Regions from separate parts of the Methylobacterium sp. Leaf88 genome, predicted to be linked through region 2. Evidence: predicted binding sites of a transcription regulator. Region 2 holds the regulator's gene; each other region holds the start of a gene.
What was found. The regulator PhoB, encoded in region 2, activates phosphate uptake and scavenging genes when phosphate is short. The targets are predictions, from matches to a motif close to TGTCATNNANCTGTCAT.
Positions count from the first base shown of each region.

Region 1: a site for PhoB is predicted at 2,499-2,515, ahead of ASF20_RS08235 (UDP-2,3-diacylglucosamine diphosphatase). Genes of this name have one in related genera too.
Region 3: a site for PhoB is predicted at 3,132-3,148, ahead of ASF20_RS06365 (PhoX family phosphatase). Genes of this name have one in related genera too.
Region 4: a site for PhoB is predicted at 2,499-2,515, ahead of ppk2 (polyphosphate kinase 2). Genes of this name have one in related genera too.

Region 1 covers NZ_LMMK01000012.1:396,006-400,427, reverse strand. Annotated here, with positions in the region: gene ASF20_RS08245 (ribonuclease HII) at 1-497, opposite strand, end outside; gene ASF20_RS08240 (glycosyltransferase family 1 protein) at 562-1,632, opposite strand; gene ASF20_RS08235 (UDP-2,3-diacylglucosamine diphosphatase) at 1,629-2,450, opposite strand; gene ASF20_RS08230 (aminotransferase class V-fold PLP-dependent enzyme) at 3,037-4,245, shown strand; gene ASF20_RS08225 (D-2-hydroxyacid dehydrogenase) at 4,376-4,422, shown strand, end outside.
Region 2 covers NZ_LMMK01000051.1:40,652-45,073, reverse strand. Annotated here, with positions in the region: gene ASF20_RS19895 (SDR family oxidoreductase) at 37-849, shown strand; gene ASF20_RS19890 (matrixin family metalloprotease) at 942-1,970, shown strand; gene phoB (phosphate regulon transcriptional regulator PhoB) at 2,024-2,728, opposite strand; gene phoU (phosphate signaling complex protein PhoU) at 2,759-3,484, opposite strand; gene pstB (phosphate ABC transporter ATP-binding protein PstB) at 3,571-4,389, opposite strand.
Region 3 covers NZ_LMMK01000011.1:98,712-103,133, reverse strand. Annotated here, with positions in the region: gene parE (DNA topoisomerase IV subunit B) at 1-825, opposite strand, end outside; gene ASF20_RS06365 (PhoX family phosphatase) at 1,091-3,073, opposite strand; gene topA (type I DNA topoisomerase) at 3,175-4,422, opposite strand, start outside.
Region 4 covers NZ_LMMK01000052.1:115,466-119,887, forward strand. Annotated here, with positions in the region: gene ASF20_RS20650 (patatin-like phospholipase family protein) at 1-362, shown strand, start outside; gene ASF20_RS20655 (ABC-F family ATP-binding cassette domain-containing protein) at 522-2,147, shown strand; gene ASF20_RS20660 (hypothetical protein) at 2,232-2,360, opposite strand; gene ppk2 (polyphosphate kinase 2) at 2,556-3,473, shown strand; gene ASF20_RS20670 (enoyl-CoA hydratase/isomerase family protein) at 3,565-4,359, shown strand; gene minC (septum site-determining protein MinC) at 4,363-4,422, opposite strand, start outside.

The sequences.
Region 1 (4,422 bases), on a different contig from region 2:
GCCCAGCCGTAGTCCGGGTAGCGCCCGGCCAGCCGACGCATCAATGCGTCGCGCAGGGTCTTGGCCACGATGGAGGCGGCGGCGATCTGCGGCACCAGCCGGTCGCCGCCCACTACGGCGCGGCCGGGGAGGGCGAGTCCCGGAATCGTGTCGCGGCCGTCGACCCAGACCGGTGCGTCGAGATGCAGGCCGAGGACCGCGCGCTGCATGGCGTCGAGGGTGGCGGCGCGGACGTTGATCCGATCCACCAGCGCGCGCGATCCGGCCGCCACCGCGACGCGGGCCCACGCCCGGATGAGTGGAGTCAACGCCTCGCGCTCGGCCGCCTTCAGGCGCTTGCTGTCGTCGAGACGCGCCAGAAGCTCGGGCGGGAATGCAGCCGGCGCGAACCACACCGCCGCGACGATCACCGGGCCGCAGAGGGCCCCCCGCCCAACCTCGTCGCAGCCGATCACGGCCGGGTAGGTCTCCGCCAGGCGCGGGTCGAAGGGCGGCATCGGCAGGGTCCGGGCAGGGGGCTGATCCCTTCCCCTAGCGTGCGCGGTCAGTCGGGTCCACGCGTCAGCCGAGTTCGACGATGCCCCGCGATGGCGTGCCCGCGGCCCGTACCCGGACGGACGTGCTGCCATGGGCTTGAGCGATGTTGTCGTAGAACTGCCGCGCGCTCTCGGCCCAGGTGTACCGCAGGGCTTCGCTGCGGCAACGCTCCCGCGGAATTGCCAAGGCGGCCAGGGCGGCCGCACGCAAGTCGTGATCGAGGACGCCGGCACCGGTCCGGCCGATGACGTCGAGGGGCCCGGTGACGGGATAGGCGGCCACGGGGACGCCACAGGCGAGGGCTTCGAGAAGCACGATTCCGAAGGTGTCGGTCAGGCTCGGAAACACGAAGACGTCGGCAGCGGCGTAGAGGGCGGCGAGGGCGGCGCCGGTGCGGATGCCGAGAAAGCGGGCCGCCGGCGCAATCCCCGCGAGGCGCGCCCGATCCGGGCCGTCGCCGACGACGACCTTCGTTCCAGGCAGATCGAGGCGCAGGAACGCCTCGAGGTTCTTCTCCACCGCGAGCCGTCCCACCGAGAGGAAGATCGGCCGCGGCAGCCCGGCAAGGTCCGGCGCATCCGGCGGGCGAGGCCGGAACAGCTCGGTGTCGACGCCGCGCGTCCAGCGCATCAGGTTGGTGAAGCCGCGCGCGTGGAGGTCGCGCTCCAGGGAGGAGGTCGAGACCATGGTGCCGTTGGCCGCGCCATGGAACCGGCGCAGCCAGGCATAGCTCCAGGTTTCGGGCACGGGGGCCCGGGCGGAGAGGTATTCCGGGAAGCGGGTGTGATAGCTCGTGGTGAACGGACGGCCATGGGCGAGGCAGTATCGCCGCGTGGCATAGCCCACGGTCCCTTCCGTGGAGATGTGGACGTGGGTGGGCTGCAGATCGTCCCAGAGGCGTGCCACGTGCCGCTTGGTGGCGTAGGCGACCCGAATCTCGGGATAGCCCGGCAGGGGGAGGGAGGCGAAGTCCTGGTGGGTCAGGAACACCGGGTCGAAGCCGTAGGCAGCCCCCGCCGCGGCCATGTTCTCCAGGGAGCGGACCACGCCGTTGACTTGCGGATGCCAGGCATCCGTCGCGATGAGGAGCCTCACGCGACCGCCCGGGCTCCGTCGGGCCGCGTGCGTCCGACGAGATCGGTCAGCCCGGCGCGGGCCCTCAGCAGGCTCGGATAGTGCAACACCTCCATGGAGCCGTCGTAGTGCTCGACGATGGCGGTGCAGGATTCCACCCAGTCGCCGGTGTTCAGGTAGGTGAGACCGTTGATCTGCCGGTTGGCCGCGTGGTGGATGTGGCCGCAGATCACCCCGTCGGCCCCGACGCGCTTGGCCTCGGCGCTGAGCAATTCCTCGAACTTGCCGATGAAGTTGACGGCGTTCTTGACCTTCAGCTTGGCCCAGGCGGAGAGCGACCAGTAGGCGAGGCCGAGGCGGCGGCGCACGGTGTTGACGTAGGTGTTCACGAAGAGGGCGAAGGTGTAGGCGCCGTCGCCCAGGAACGCGAGCCACCGGGCATGGCGGACCACCATGTCGAATTGGTCGCCGTGGATGACGAGGTAGCGCTTGCCGTCGGCGGCCTCATGCACCCGCTGATCGGCGATTTCGATGCCACCGAAGGTCATGCCGATATAGTCGCGCAGGAACTCGTCGTGGTTGCCCGGGACGTAGACCAGCGTCGAGCCCTTGCGGACCTTGCGCATGAGCTTCTGCACGACGTCGTTGTGGCTCTGCGGCCAGTACCAGCCGGACTTGAGTTGCCAGCCATCCACGATGTCGCCGACGAGGTAGATCTCGTCCGCATCGTAATCACGCAGAAATTCGAGCAGCAGATCGGCTTGGCAACCCTTGGTCCCCAGATGCATGTCGGACAGGAACAGGGTCCGGACGCGGGTCGTCTCGGTGTCTTCGCCCACGTTCGCCTCCGGGACAGCCTCCGATCCCTGGAGCCAAACCGGATTCCCGTATCAGTTTGATGACGTCGGCCTCGCCAGACCGGCCGCCTTCGGCGCCGCGACGTAAGCTCTTCTTCCACAAAAAAAATTTTGATTTGAGACCAAGTATTTCGGGTTTTCCTTTCGGCGGGAAGCCGGGCATAGTCCCGCTCAAGGTGCCCCACCGGGCGGCGTTCGAGAACGCATGACCGGAGCCCATCGAGGCGAACTAAGGGTGCCGTCCCCGGGGACGACGACGCTGAAACGGCCCAGCGGTCAGCGCGTGTCGCGCGACCCGGCCCATGGAGAAGAGGCTTGTGGTATTCGGTGGCGCGCGCGGCGACGGGCGTCGAAGGGCTTTCTTCGGCGCGGGCGGACCTGGGTCCTGTATCCGTCCACAGGTCGCGCACGTACGAGTTCGTCCCGCGATTCATCTAACCAGCGGCCGCTACGAGCACTCGGGATCGTCCCGGGACGCCCCGTGCGATCCGCTTCAACCCTCGGCGCATCATTGTCGCCGCACGCCAGGGCGCGTGTGGTCACTAACGTGAGAAACGGAGAAAACATCATGGCGGCAACGCGACGTCCCGGCCGGAACCACCTGTTCGTCCCGGGCCCGACGAACATCCCGGATCGCGTGATGCGCGCGATGATGGTGCAGTCCGAGGATCACCGTTCGGTGGACTTCCCCACGCTGACCAAGCCGCTCTTCCAGGACACGAAGGCCGTCTACGGTTCGACCGAGGGCACCATCTTCCTGTTCCCGGCCTCCGGCACCGGCATCTGGGAATCCGCCCTGTCCAACACCCTGTCACGCGGTGACAAGGTCCTGGCCGCCCGCTTCGGCCAGTTCAGCCACCTCTGGATCGACATGGCCCAGCGCCTCGGCCTGGAAGTCATCGTCCAGGACGAGGAGTGGGGCACGGGTGCGAACCCGGAGCGGATCGGCGAGGCCCTGCGCGCCGACAAGAACCACGAGATCAAGGCCGTCATGGTCGTCCATAACGAGACCGCCACCGGCGTCACCAGCGATGTCGGTGCCGTGCGCAAGGCGATCGACGCCGCCGGCCACCCGGCCCTGCTGTTCGTCGACGGCGTCTCCTCGATCGGCTCGCTCCCCTTCAAGATGGACGAGTGGAAGGTCGATTGCGCCATCGCCGGCTCGCAGAAGGGCCTGATGCTCCCCGCCGGCCTCGGCGTAATCTGCGTCAGCCAGAAGGCGCTCAAGGCCGCCGACACCTCGTCGGGCCAGAACGACCGCCTCGCACACGTGTACTTCGACTGGGCCGACCACCAGAAGCAGAACCCGGCCGGCTACTTCCCCTACACCCCGTCGCTGCCGCTGCTCTACGGCCTGCGCGAGGCCCTGGCCTGCCTTAACGAGGAAGGCCTCGAGAACGTCTACCACCGCCATCACGTCCTCGGCGAGGCGACCCGCCAGGCCGTGGCCGCCTGGGGCCTGAAGACCTGTGCCAAGGAGCCCAAGTGGAACTCCGACACGGTCACGGCCATCCTGGTGCCGGAGGGCGTCGACGCCGCCGCGATCATCAAGCACGCCTACGTGCGCTACAACTTGGCGCTCGGCGCCGGTCTGAGCCAGGTGGCCGGCAAGGTGTTCCGCATCGGTCACGTCGGTGACATGAACGAACTGTCGCTGCTGGGCGCCATCGCGGGTGCCGAGATGTCGATGCTCGATCACGGCGTGAAGGTCCAGCCCGGCTCCGGCGTCGCCGCCGCCTCGAGCTACCTGCGCGAGAACCCGCTCTCGAAGTCCTGAGCCTCCCCGGGTTCCGGATCTTTCGAAGCCAGACGTTCGGCCGGGATGGGTTCGCCCATCCCGGCCACGACCTCGACCCCACCCGTGACGTGCCCTATCCGAGACTTGGCCGGATCGGCCAGAGGATTCCATGACGAAGAAGATCGTGTTCCTCGACCGCGAGTCCCTGGACGCCAA
Region 2 (4,422 bases):
TTGACCCGGATCAGTGCCTCACCGAAGGACGATCCCATGAACCTCGACCTGTCCGGCAAGCGCGCCCTCGTCAGCGGCTCCACCAGCGGCATCGGCTACGCCATCGCCAAGGCCCTGGGCGAGCTCGGCGCCAACGTGGCGATCAACGGGCGGACGCAGGACCGGGTCCGCGACGCCGTCGACCGCCTGAAGCGCGAGACCGGCCGTGCCGGCTTCATCGGGGCGCCCGGGGACGTCGCCAGTCCGGACGGGGCGGCCCGCGTGGTCGCCGGCCTGCCGGACGTCGACATCCTGGTGAACAACACCGGCATCTTCGAGCCGAAGCCGTTCTTCGAGATCCCGGACGAGGACTGGCAGCGGTTCTTCGAGACCAACGTGATGAGCGGCGTGCGCCTCGCGCGGGCCTACACCCCCGGCATGGTCGCGCGCGGCTGGGGCCGGGTGGTCTTCATCTCCAGCGAATCCGGCGTGAACATCCCGGTGGAGATGGTCCATTACGGGATGACGAAGACCGCCCAGCTCGCCGTGGCCCGGGGGCTCGCCGAGACCGTGTCGGGCAGCGGCGTCACCGTGAACAGCGTGCTGCCGGGGCCGACCCTGTCCGAGGGGGTCGCCGATTTCATGAAGAGCATGGCGCAGGGGCAGGACGGCGGAGCCGGGGGCGCCGTCGACCTCGACGCCGCCGGACGCGCCTTCGTGGCCGAGCACCGCCCGACCTCGCTGATCGGCCGCCTCGCCACTGTCGAGGAGGTCGCCAGCATGGTCGCCTATATCTGCAGCCCGGCCGCCAGCGCCACCAGCGGGGCGGCGCTGCGCGTCGATGGCGGCGTGGTGCGCAGCATCGTGTGAGGACGTGCCGCCCCGACGCGTGGCGGCCGGTCCGGTAAGGATTTAGCAACCTCTGCCGCCGACCCTGGCCCGAACGCACGGGAGGGCGGTCGATGGGGGATTATGCGCTGGAAGGTCCGCGCTGGGGGACGGGCGCGGCAGGCACGGGCGGCGGCACCGTCACCTGGGCCGTCGACGGCACGATCCCCACCGGCTTCGTGGGCCTCCTCCAGGCCGCCTTCGCCACCTGGGCCGCCGCCGCCGACATCGCCTTCCAGCAGGTGGCCGCGACAGCCAACGCCCAGATCGACTTCACCCTCGGGGGGATCGACGGGCTCGGCAAGACCCTGGGCTACGCCACCTATTCCTACAGCGGCCAGCGCATGCAGTCCGCGGAGGTGACCTTCGACAGCGGCGAGGGCTGGCACGCCTCCGGCGCCCGCATCGTCGGCACCCAGAACGTGGATCTCTCCCTGGTGGCGCTGCACGAGATCGGCCACGCGCTCGGCCTCGACCATTACGACGCCAAGCCCGAGGTGATGAACGCCATCCTCGACAGGGGCATCACGACCCTGGCGGCCGGCGACATCGCCGGGATCCAGGCCCTGTACGGTGCGCCGCCCGCCCCGGTGGTGGCCGCGGCGGCACAGACGAGCCCGGTCGCCGGCACCGCCGTCACGGCGGTCTATCGGTTCTACGACACCCATACGGGGGATCACTTCTACACCACGAGCACGGCCGAGAAGGCGCAGATCGAAAAGACGCTGCCGTGGTTCACCTACGAGGGCACCCCGTGGGCGGCCCCGGCCCAGGGCGCCGACACGGTGGACGTGTTCCGGTTCTTCGACACGGCCTCGAACGCCCACTTCTTCACGACGAGCGTCGCCGAGCGGGACCAGGTCCTCAAGACGGCGCCGACCTACACGTACGAGGGCGTGGCCTTCGAGGCCTACGCGGATGCGGGCGCCCCCGGCGGCCTGACCCTGGAGCGCTTCTACAACACCCAGACCGGCCAGCATCACTTCGCCGGCAGTGCCGAGGAAGCCAACGGCATCAACCACGGCGCCGCCGGTCCGGGCTGGGTCGACGAGGGCAAGGCCTTCACCGTCCACCTGCCCACCGATGCGATGATTTTCGCCTAGGCGGCGGGCCCGGCTATCCGCCTGACGGCTGGGCCGGCGCGCCTCGGGATCGGCTACTCGGCCTCGGCCTCGAACATCTCGTCGAAGGAGTAGCCCGAGCCGCGGACCGTGCGGATCGGGTCGCTCTGGCGCGGGCGGTTCAGGGCCTTGCGCAGGCGCCCGACATGGACGTCGACCGTGCGCTCGTCGATGTAGACGTCGTGGCCCCAGACGCCGTCGAGGAGCTGCTCGCGCGAGAACACCCGGCCGGGGCTCTGCATCAGGAATTCGAGGAGCTTGAACTCCGTGGGCCCGAGATGGATCTCGCGGCCTTCCCGGCGGATGCGGTGGCTGACCCGGTCGAGCTCGATGTCGCCGGCCACCAGCAGGTTGGCGACGTGGGCCGGCTTGGCCCGGCGCAGCAGGGCGCGGACCCGGGCGAGGAGCTCCGGCACCGAGAACGGCTTCACGATGTAGTCGTCGGCGCCCGTTCCGAGGCCCCGGATGCGGTCGCCCTCCTCGCCCCGCGCCGTGAGCATGATGACCGGCAGCCGCTCGGTCTCGCGCCGGGCGCGGATGCGGCGGCAGAGCTCGATCCCCGACAGGGCCGGCAGCATCCAGTCGAGCAGGACGAGGTCGGGCACCTGCTCCTGCAGGCGCAGGTCCGCCTCGTCGCCGCGGGCGGCCGAGTCGACGATGAACCCCTCGGCCTCGAGGTTGTAGCGGAGGAGGAGGGTCAGGGCCTCCTCGTCCTCGACGATCAGGATACGCGTACTCATCGTGCGCTTTCGATCAGACCGGCACGGGGGTCAGGCCGCGCCGGGCATGTCCACGGTGGCGTAGTTGGACGCGTCGTTCTTCGGTCGCTCGCGCTCGGCCAGGAGGTTCTCGCCAGTGACGAGGTAGTGGATCGTCTCGGCGATGTTGGTGGTGTGGTCGCCGATGCGCTCGATGTTCTTGGCCACGAACAGGAGATGCGTGCAGAACGAGATGTTGCGCGGGTCCTCCATCATGTAGGTCAGGAGCTCGCGGAACAGGGAATTGTAGAGGGCGTCGATGGCGTCGTCGCGCTCCCAGACGTCGAGGGCCGCCTTGGTGTCGCGGCTGGCATAGGCGTCGAGGACGTCCTTGAGCTGCTCCTGCACCAGGTCGCTCATGTGCTGGACGCCGATGACGATCTTCTGCGGCTGGATCTGGTCGGCGATCGCCACGACGCGCTTGGCGACGTTCTTGGCGAGGTCGCCGATGCGTTCGAGATCGTTCGACACGCGGATCGCCGTCACGGTCTCGCGCAGGTCGATGGCCAGGGGCTGGCGCCGGGCGATGAGCAGGATCGCCCGCTCCTCGATCTCGCGCTGGAGGGTGTCGAGGCGGGCGTCGGCGGCGATCACCGCCTGGGCCAGGGGCGCGTCCCGGCGCACCAGGGCCTCGCCGGCCTCGGTCATCATCTTCTCGGCGATGCCGCCCATCTCGGAGATCGAGCGGCGCAGGTCCTCGAGGTCCGTATCATAGGATTTGACGATGTGGTCGGGCATGGGGTTCGCTCCTCGATCGGGCCCGCCTGTCCGGGGCCCGCCCTGGCGGTGATGGGGGACGCGGGCCGAGACCGGCCGGCGGAGGATCAGCCGAAGCGGCCGGTGATGTAGTCCTGCGTCTGGCGCTTTTCCGGATTCATGAAGATGCGCGTGGTGGGCCCGAACTCCACCAGTTCGCCGAGATACATGAAGGCGGTGAACTGCGAGATGCGCGCCGCCTGCTGCATGTTGTGCGTGACGATGACGATGGTGAATTCCGAGCGCAGCTGCTCGATCAGCTCCTCGATGCGGCCCGTCGAGATCGGGTCGAGGGCCGAGGTCGGCTCGTCGAACAGGATCACCTCGGGGCGCTGGGCCACCGTGCGGGCGATGCAGAGACGCTGCTGCTGGCCGCCCGAGAGGCCCATGCCGGATTGCTTGAGCTTGTCCTTCACCTCGTCCCAGAGGGCGGCCTTGCGCAGGGATTCCTCGACGCGCATGTCGAGGTCGGCCTTGGGCAGCTTCTCGTAGAGGCGCAGGCCGAAGGCGACATTGTCGTAGATCGACATCGGGAACGGGGTCGGCTTCTGGAACACCATGCCGATGCGCGAGCGCAGCTCGTTCAGGTCGACCCCGGAATCCAGGACGTTCTGGCCGTCGAGGAGGATCTCCCCTTCCGCGCGCTGGTCCGGATACAGGCTGTAGATCCGGTTGAAGGTGCGCAGCAGGGTGGACTTCCCGCAGCCCGACGGGCCGATCAGCGCCGTGACCTGGCGGTCGTGGAAGTTGAGGTTGACCGACTTCAGGCCGTGGAAGCTGCCGTAGTAGAAGTTCAGGTCCTTGACGGCGATGCGGACCGGTGAGGACTCGTCGGCCTTGTGGCGTCCGGTGAGCTGCGCGGACGTGATCCCGGGGGCGGCGTTCATCGGTTCAAGATCCTATCGGGCGAAGCGGCGGGG
Region 3 (4,422 bases), on a different contig from region 2:
GCCCTCGAGATCGCGGGCGAGATAGTCGCGCAGGCCCCCGGGGAAGCGGTGCACGGTCTCGGCCGGCACGTCGTCCAGGCCCTCGAGGAGGGCGGGGGCGCAGCGCCAGCGGATCTCGACGCCGCCGAACAGGTAGGCCTTGGAGCGGGCCATCTTGAACAGGCGGCGGGGATCGAACTTCAGCGCCCCGAAGATCTCGGCATCGGGGTGGAAGCGCACGCGGGTGCCGCGCCGGTTCTGCACCCGGCCGACGGTTTCCAAGGGACCCTGGACATGCCCCCGCGAAAAGGTCTGGCGGTAGAGGGTCTGGCTGCGGGCGACCTCGACCTCGAGCTCGTCCGAGAGGGCGTTGACCACCGAGATGCCGACGCCGTGCAGGCCTCCGGACGTCTCGTAGACCTTCGAGTCGAACTTACCGCCCGCGTGCAGGATGGTCATGATGACCTCGAGCGCGGACTTGTTCGGGTATTTCGGGTGCGGGTCGACGGGGATGCCGCGGCCGTTGTCGGTGACGACGAGGTGGCCGCTCTCCTCCAGCTCCACCTCGATGAAGCTGGCATGGCCCGCCACCGCCTCGTCCATGGAATTGTCGATCACCTCGGCGAAGAGGTGGTGCAGGGCGCGCTCGTCGGTGCCGCCGATATACATGCCGGGGCGGCGGCGCACCGGCTCCAGCCCCTCCAGCACCTCGATGGTGGAGGCGTCGTAACCGGCCTCCGCCGAGACGGGGGGAAGCGGCGCCACAGCGTCGAGCTTGCGGCGCTCGGCGGTCTTCGGCAGGGGCGCCTTGCCGCCGGCGAAGAGATCGCGTGCGGGGTCGCTCACCGGAGCGCCTCGCGCGGGTGAGGGGGCAGCCGCGGGCTTCGCGGGCCGGATCGCAGAGGGAGACCGTGCAGCATTCGCCTTCATCCTCTCACCATACCGGAACAAACCGGAAACAGAAAGGGGTTCCCGCTCCGAGAGGCGGGAGCCGGAAGCCCCCGCCGCACAGGGCGTACCACCCCATGACATGGTATGGGGGTGGTTAAGAAGGCCTGACGGTGGCGTGATCCGTGGATCGTCGCGCCGGGCACCGCGCCCGTGGGCCGCCTCAGGTCCCGACGCGGCCGCCCCCGCGGCGGGTGATCGTCAGCACCGCGGGGCGGGGCGGCATCGCCGGGTCGAAGTCCGGCCAGCGGGTGGCGGGCGCCTCGAAGGTGGCGGGCACCGCCTTCGGGTCCTCCTCGTCGGCCTCGCCGGGATGCTGGACGGCCACGAAGAAGGTGGTGTCGTCGGGGGTGAAATAGGGGCCGCACATCTCGGCGCCGTGGGGCACGCGGAAGAAGTGCTTGCCCGTGCCGCGGCCCGGCCCGTCCGTCTCCACCGCCCAGATGCCGTCGTTGCGGCCGGTGCGGGAGGGCGCGTTGCCGTCCGTGGCGACCCAGAGCCGGCCGAGGCCGTCGACCGAGCAATTGTCCGGCATCCCGAACCAGCCGTTCGTCGTGGTGGCCGACGAGAAGGTGGCGCCGACCTGGGCGATGCTCGGATCGCCGCAGCGGACCAGGATCTCCCAGGTGAATCCGGTGGCGGCATGGTCGCCGTCGTCGGGGGTGAGCTCGACGATATGGCCGAACCGGTTGTCGGCCCGCGGGTTGGCGGCGTCGACCTGATCGGCCTTGCGCTTCCCGTTGTTGGTCAGCATCACGTAGACCTTGCCGGTCTTCGGGTTGGCCTCGACGTCCTCGGGCCGGTCCATCTTGGTGGCCCCGAGCCGGTCGGCGGCGAGCCGGGCGCCGATCACCACGTCGGCCTGGGATGCAAAGCCGTTCTCGGGCGTCAGCGGACCCTGCCCGAAGACCAGCGGCATCCAGGTGCCGCGCCCGTCGGCGTCGAAGCGGGCGACATGCAGGGTGCCGGAATCGAGGAGGTCGCGGTCGCCGCTGTCGGCCCGGCCCAGGGTGACGAACTTGTAGACGTAGTCGAAACGCTCGTCGTCGCCCTGGTAGATCACGTACTGCCCGGCCTTCGCGACGATGCCGGCCGCGCCCTCGTGCTTGAAGCGCCCCAGGGCCGTGCGCTTCTTGGGGACGCTCGTCGGGTCGAAGGGGTCGATCTCCACCACCCAGCCGAAGCGGTTCGGCTCGTTGGGCTCGCGGCCGAGGTCGAAGCGCGGGTGGAAGCGGCCCCAGGCATAGGCGTTGGCCGGCAGGTTGAAGCGCTTATGGTTGGCGGCCTCCGGCGAGTCCTTCGGCAGGGCGCCGGAGAAGTAGTAGTTGATGTTCTCCTCGCAGGTCAGCCACGTGCCCCAGGGGGTCGTGCCGCCGGCGCAGTTGTTGATCATCCCGAGGGCCGACCGGCCGCTGGGATCGGCGCCGGTCCGCACCCGGTCGGTGCCGGCGGCCGGGCCGGTCAGCGCCATCGGCGTCGTGGCGGTGATGCGGCGGGCGTATTTGGAATCCGGCACCACCGTCCAGCGGCCGTCCCGGCGCCGGATCTCGAGGACCGAGCCGCCATGGGCCGCCATCTCGATGTCGACGAGCGCCCGGGTCATGCCCTGGAAGTCCACCGCCTTGCCGTCCTGGCGCCCGAGGCCGGGGAACATGAGTTCCTCGTTGGTGTATTCGTGGTTGACGACGAGGAGGCCGTGCGCCGCCGGGTCGGCCGCCCCCGGCATGGGGAAGTAGCCGACGAAGTCGTTGTTGTAGCCGAACTGCTGGGCCTGTGCCGCCGCGGACTGGTTGCGCGGGTCGAAGGCGGGTGCGCCGGGCAGCACCGGGTCGCCCCAGCGGATCAGGATCTCGGCATCGTGCCCGGCGGCGACGTGGTGGTGCGCGTCCGAGCCGGCCTCGATCTCCGCGAACGGGAATCGGGAGTCGCTGGCCGGCGACGCCGGACCCACCGCCCCGCCGGCGGCCAGGGCGCGGGGCGTCACCACCGCCGCGATGGCGCCGACCCCGAGGAGCCCGCGCAGGAGGTCGCGCCGGTCGAAGCGCGCCGCCACCACGTCGCCGAAGGTCGGGTTGGCGCTGCCGTTCGACCCGCGATCCTCGGCGGCCTCGGCGGCCTGCGAGCGGTTCTGGTTCGATGCGGTCATGGCGTGGCGGGTCCGGTGCGGGGCGCGGGCTGACGACCGTCCCCGCTACCCCGCCCGCATGGCACCGGTGTGACAGCGGCCGGTGCCCCGGCCACCGATCCTTAAGCCTTCCGGCGCGCCGCGGCGGCGGGCTTCTCGGCCGCAGCCTTGGTGCTCTTCGCCGGTTTCTTGGCGGCCGTCGCCTTCGCGGCGGGCTTGGCCGAGACCTCGTCCCCGTCCGCTGCAGCCGTCTTCCCGGCGGCCTTCGCCGCAGGGGCCTTCTTGACCGCCGCCTTCTTCGCCGGGGCCTTGGCGCCCGCCGCCTTGCGGGCCGGAGCCTTCTTCTTGCCCCCGCCCGCGGCTTCCCGGGCGGCGATCAGCTCCAGTGCCTGGGGCAGGTCGACCGCCTCGGCCGCCATGGTCTTGGGCAGCGTCGCGTTGGTGGTGCCGTCGGTGACGTAGGGGCCGTACTTGCCCGACTTCACCGCGATGGGCTTGCCCGTCTCCGGGTGCTCGCCGAGGGGCCGGCCCGGATCGGCCGCCGGCCCGCGCCGGCCGCCGCCCTGCTCCTTGGCGACGATGAGGTCGATGGCCCGGTTGGCGCCGATCTCCAGCACGTCGTCGTCGCGCCCGAGATTCGCGTACATCTTGCCGTGCTGCACGTACGGCCCGAAGCGCCCGAGATTGGCCAGGATCGGCTCGCCGGTCTCGGGGTGGCGGGCCACCTCGCGCGGCAGGGCGAGCAGCTTCAGGGCCATCTCCAGGTCGACCGAGGACGGGCTGGTGCCCTTCGGGATCGAGGAGCGCTTGGGCTTGGGCGCCTCCTTCTCGGCCGCGGCCTCGCCGAGCTGGACGAAGGGACCGAAGCGGCCGTCGCGCACCGTCACGGGCAGGCCGGAGGCGGGATCGTTGCCGAGCACCCGCGTGCCGGGCTGACCGCCGTTCTCCGACGAGCCCTCGCCGTCGCCCTCGACGCCCGAGGCGGCGAGCTGGCGGGTGTACTTGCACTCCGGATAGTTCGAGCAGCCCACGAAGGCGCCGAACTTGCCGAGCTTCAGGGAGAGCTGGCCGGAGCCGCAGGTGGGGCAGGTGCGCGGGTTCGAGCCGTCGGCCTTCTCCGGGAAGATGTGGGCGCCGAGCAGGTCGTTGAGCGCGTCGAGCACCTCCGCGACGCGCAGCTCCTTGGTGCCGGCGATCGCGGCGGAGAAGTCGCGCCAGAAGTCGCGCAGCACCTCGCGCCAGTCGATCTCGGCGTTCGAGACCCGGTCGAGCTGCGTCTCGAGGTCGGCGGTGAAGTCGTACTCGACGTAGCGCTTGAAGAAGCTCTCCAGGAAGCCGGTGACGAGGCGGCCCTTGTCCTCGGCCACGAG
Region 4 (4,422 bases), on a different contig from region 2:
TCAAGGCGGGCGCCAAGTCGGACATCTACGTCATCATCAACGGGCGCCTGGAGCCGGAATTCGACCTCGCCCAGAACAACACGCTCTCCATCGTCGAGCGCGCGTTCACCACGGCGAGCCGAGCCCGCAGCCGCGCCACCCTGGCCTCGACCTATGCCTTCACCCGCAACAACGGCATCGGCTTCAACCTCGCCTACATCGACGAATCCGCGCCCAACACCTCCACGGCCCGCGGCTTCGACACCGGGTACATGCGCAGCCTGTACGAGACCGGCTACGAGACCGGCCGCACCGGCACGTTCTGGCGCAAGAGCGTGCCGGTGGCGCCGCTGGTGAAGGCCTCGGTGGTGGCCGCGCAATAGGCCGGCGCCCGGGTCGTTTCCCGCCCGGGCACGACCCGAGGCGCGTGGGGCGAGGGGGCCGGTTGCGTGCCGCACCCCTCGCGCCGGATGGTGCGGTGCGATAGGGTCCGGCCCGCGTCCGGGTCCGTCCGGTGCCCCCGCCCCCGACGAGCCCCCCGCATGATTCAGATCGACGACCTCACCTTCAGCGCCTGGGGCCGGCGCTTCTTCGATCGCGCCAGCGTCGCGGTGCCGCCCGGCGCCAAGGTTGGGCTCGTCGGCCGCAACGGCGTCGGCAAGTCGACGCTCTTCAAGATCATCCTGGGTGAACTGCAGCCGGACGGGGGCGCCATCCTGCTGCCGAAGACCGCCCGCGTCGCCTCCGTCGATCAGGAACACCCCGCGACCCCCGTCAGCCTGATCGATACGATCCTGGCCGCTGACGTGGAGCGGGAGGCCCTGAACGCCGAGCTCGAGACCGCCGCGCCCGAGCGCCTGGGCGAGATCTATGCCCGCCTCATCGAGATCGACGCCGACCGGGCCCCGGCGCGCGCTGGCGAGATCCTCGCCGGCCTCGGCTTCTCCGTGGAGGACCTCACCCGGCCGATGGCGGAATTCTCCGGCGGCTGGCGCATGCGCGTGGCCCTGGCCGCCGCGCTCTTCGCCGAGCCGGACATGCTGCTCCTCGACGAGCCCACCAACTACCTCGATCTCGAGGGCGCCCTCTGGCTGGAGGCGCGCCTGAAGCGCTACCCGCACTCAGCCCTGATCATCAGCCACGATCGCGAGCTCCTGAACAACTCGGTGGATGCGATCCTGCACGTGGCCGGCGGCAAGCTCGAACTCTACACCGGCGGCTACGACGACTTCGAGAAGCGCCGGGCCGAGAAGGCCCGCCTCCAGGCCTCGACCAAGCAGAAGCAGGAGGCGGAGCGCGCGCACCTGCAGAGCTTCATCGATCGTTTCAAGGCGAAAGCCTCGAAGGCCGCCCAGGCGCAGTCCCGCGTCAAGCGCCTCGCCAAGCTGGAGCCGATCGCCACCACCATCGAGGAGCACGTGGCACCGTTCCACCTACCCTCGCCGAAGCGGCCGCTGGCTCCGCCCCTGATGCACCTCACCGACGCCACCATCGCGTATGGCGACGACGCGCCGGTGCTGCGCGACCTCAACCTGACCCTCGACGTCGACGACCGCATCGGATTGCTGGGGGTCAACGGCGCGGGCAAGTCGACCTTCGCCAAGATGGCGGCGGGCGCCCTCGCGGTGCGGGACGGGCGCATGGTGCGGGAAGGGCGCGTGCAGGTCGGCTGGTTCCACCAGCACCAGATCGAGGCCCTCGACCCGAAGGACACGCCGCTCGCGATCATCCGGCGCGAGCGCCCCGACGACAGCGAGTCGGCCCGGCGCGCCAAGCTCGCAAGCTTCGGCCTCGCCTTCGACAAGCAGGAGACGACGGTGGACGCGCTCTCGGGCGGCGAGCGGGCGCGCCTGCTACTCAACCTCGTGGCGATGCAGGCGCCGCACCTGCTCATCCTCGACGAACCGACCAACCATCTCGACATCGACAGCCGGAGGGCGCTCCTCGACGCGCTCAACGATTACGGCGGGGCGGTCATCCTCATCACCCACGACCGCTCGCTGATGGAGCTGGTGGCGGATCGCCTGTGGCTGGCGGCCGACAACACGGTCAAGCCCTTCGCGGGCGACATGGACGATTACGCGAAATTCGTGCTCGACCGGACCCGGGCCGGCCAGCGCGCGCCGGGCCAGGGACGCGAGAAGAAGGCCAAGCGCCGGGCGGCCTGAGCCGCGAGAACAGTCCGGAGCCGGGCGGACTCAGCCGCCCAGGGCTTTGGAAACCGGGCGGCCTCGGCCGCCCGGAGAGCGCTCTTACTTCCGCAGGATCTTGGTCACGAGGCGGCCGAGCGGCGTGCCGGAATCGTAGTTGCGGTCGTCTCGGACCACGGGACGATCCTCGTTGCCGAGAAGCTTGGTGACGATGCGTCCGATCAGGCTCATGGGTGGACCCTCTAGATGTGTGGGGCGCCGGGCGAGCCGGGCTCTCGGCCCGCGAAATGGCGCAGCTTGTCGTTCAACCCGCGATGTGCGGTCCCCGTTCCCTCGGACCGTCGCCGGCCCCTCACGCCGTATCAAGCCTGTCATGATGCCGTGGTCTAAGCGCGGCCGGCATTTCGGCGGGGACGGGGCTTCCACATGGACGGCGGACAGCGGGCAGCGCAGATCGAGGCGATCCGCCGGGAGGTCGCCGACGATTTCGACGAGGAACTCGAGCTCGAGATGGAAGACGAGCGCCTCGAGCGCCTGGCCGACGGACTCGGGCAGCCCGCCCGTCCGCCCGGCCTCGACCGCAAGGTCTATTTCCGCGAGCTGTTCCGCTTGCAGCACGAGCTGGTGCGCCTGCAGGACTGGGTCCAGGCCCACAAGCTGCGCGTCGTGGTGATCTTCGAGGGGCGCGACTCCGCCGGCAAGGGCGGCGTGATCAAGCGCATCACCCAACGGCTCAACCCGCGCGTCTGCCGCGTCACGGCGCTGCCCGCCCCGAACGAGCGCGAGCGCACCCAGTGGTACTTTCAGCGTTACGTCGCCCACCTGCCGGCTGGCGGCGAGATCGTGCTGTTCGACCGCTCCTGGTACAACCGCGCCGGCGTCGAGCGCGTGATGGGGTTCTGCTCGCCCGACGAGGTGGAGGAATTCTTCCGCTCCGTACCCGAATTCGAGCGCATGCTGACCCGCTCCGGGATCATCGTGCTCAAGTACTGGTTCTCGATCACCGACGAGGAGCAGGCCTTCCGCTTCCAGATGCGCATCCACGATCCGCTGAAGCAGTGGAAGCTCTCGCCGATGGACGTGCAGTCCCGCCGCCGCTGGGAGGACTACACCAAGGCGAAGGAGGACATGCTGGCCCGGACGCACATCCCCGAGGCGCCCTGGTGGGTGGTCGAGGCGGTCGACAAGAAGCGCGCCCGCCTCAACTGCATCAGCCACCTCCTGACGCAGATCCCCTACGGCGACGTCGCGCATCCGCCCGTGCACCTGCCGGACCGCGAGCGCCACGACGACTACACCCGCCACCCGGTGCCGCCCGGGATGTTCGTGCCGTCCGTGTTCTGAGGCGGGAAGGGGGCCGGCCGCTTGCTCCGCCCGGCCCCGATGGGCGAGAGGAAAGGGGCACGCATCCGCGCCCGGCGCCCAGGGACCCCGCATGACCCAGATCGACGAACTCCGCTTCACGGTCGAGGGCGGCATCGCGCGTCTCACCCTCAACCGGCCGCAGGCGCGCAACGCGCTCACCTTCGGGATGTACCAGGGCCTGATCGACGCCTGTGCGCGCCTCGAGGCGGACGGGAGCGTCAAGGCCCTGGTCATCACGGGTGCGGGCGAGAAGGCCTTCGCGGCCGGCACCGACATCGCCCAGTTCCGGAGCTTCACGAGCGCGCAGGACGCGATCGACTACGAGCGCTTCATGGACCGGGTGATGGGCGCGCTGGAGCGCCTGTCCGTGCCCACCATCGCGGCGATCGCCGGCGCCTGCACGGGCGGAGGCGCTGCCATCGCGGCGGCCTGCGACCTGCGACTGGCCACCCGCGACGCCCGCCTGGGCTTTCCCATCGCCCGGACCCTGGGCAACTGCCTCTCGCTGGGCAACCTGCGGCGGCTCTCCGCCCTGATTGGGCCGGCGCGGGTCAAGGACATGATCTTCACCGCCCGCCTCGTCGGGGCCGAGGAGGCCCTGGCCATCGGGCTCGTCGGCGAGGTCGTGGCCGATGCCGAGGCCCTGGCGGCCCGCGCCACGGAGCTCGCGACCCTGGTGGCCGGTCACGCGCCGCTCACCCTGCGGGCGACCAAGGAGGGCCTGCGCCGCCTTCAGGACGCGGACGATGCGGGCGACGAGCGTCCCGGCGACGACCTGATCCGCCTCTGCTACACCAGCTCGGATTTTCGCGAGGGCATGGAGGCGTTCCTCGCCAAGCGTCCCCCGGCCTGGACGGGCCGGTAGGGCCTAGTCCAGGCCGGCCACCTTGATGGCGTCGCCCTCGAGACGGACCTGGGCGGGCAACCC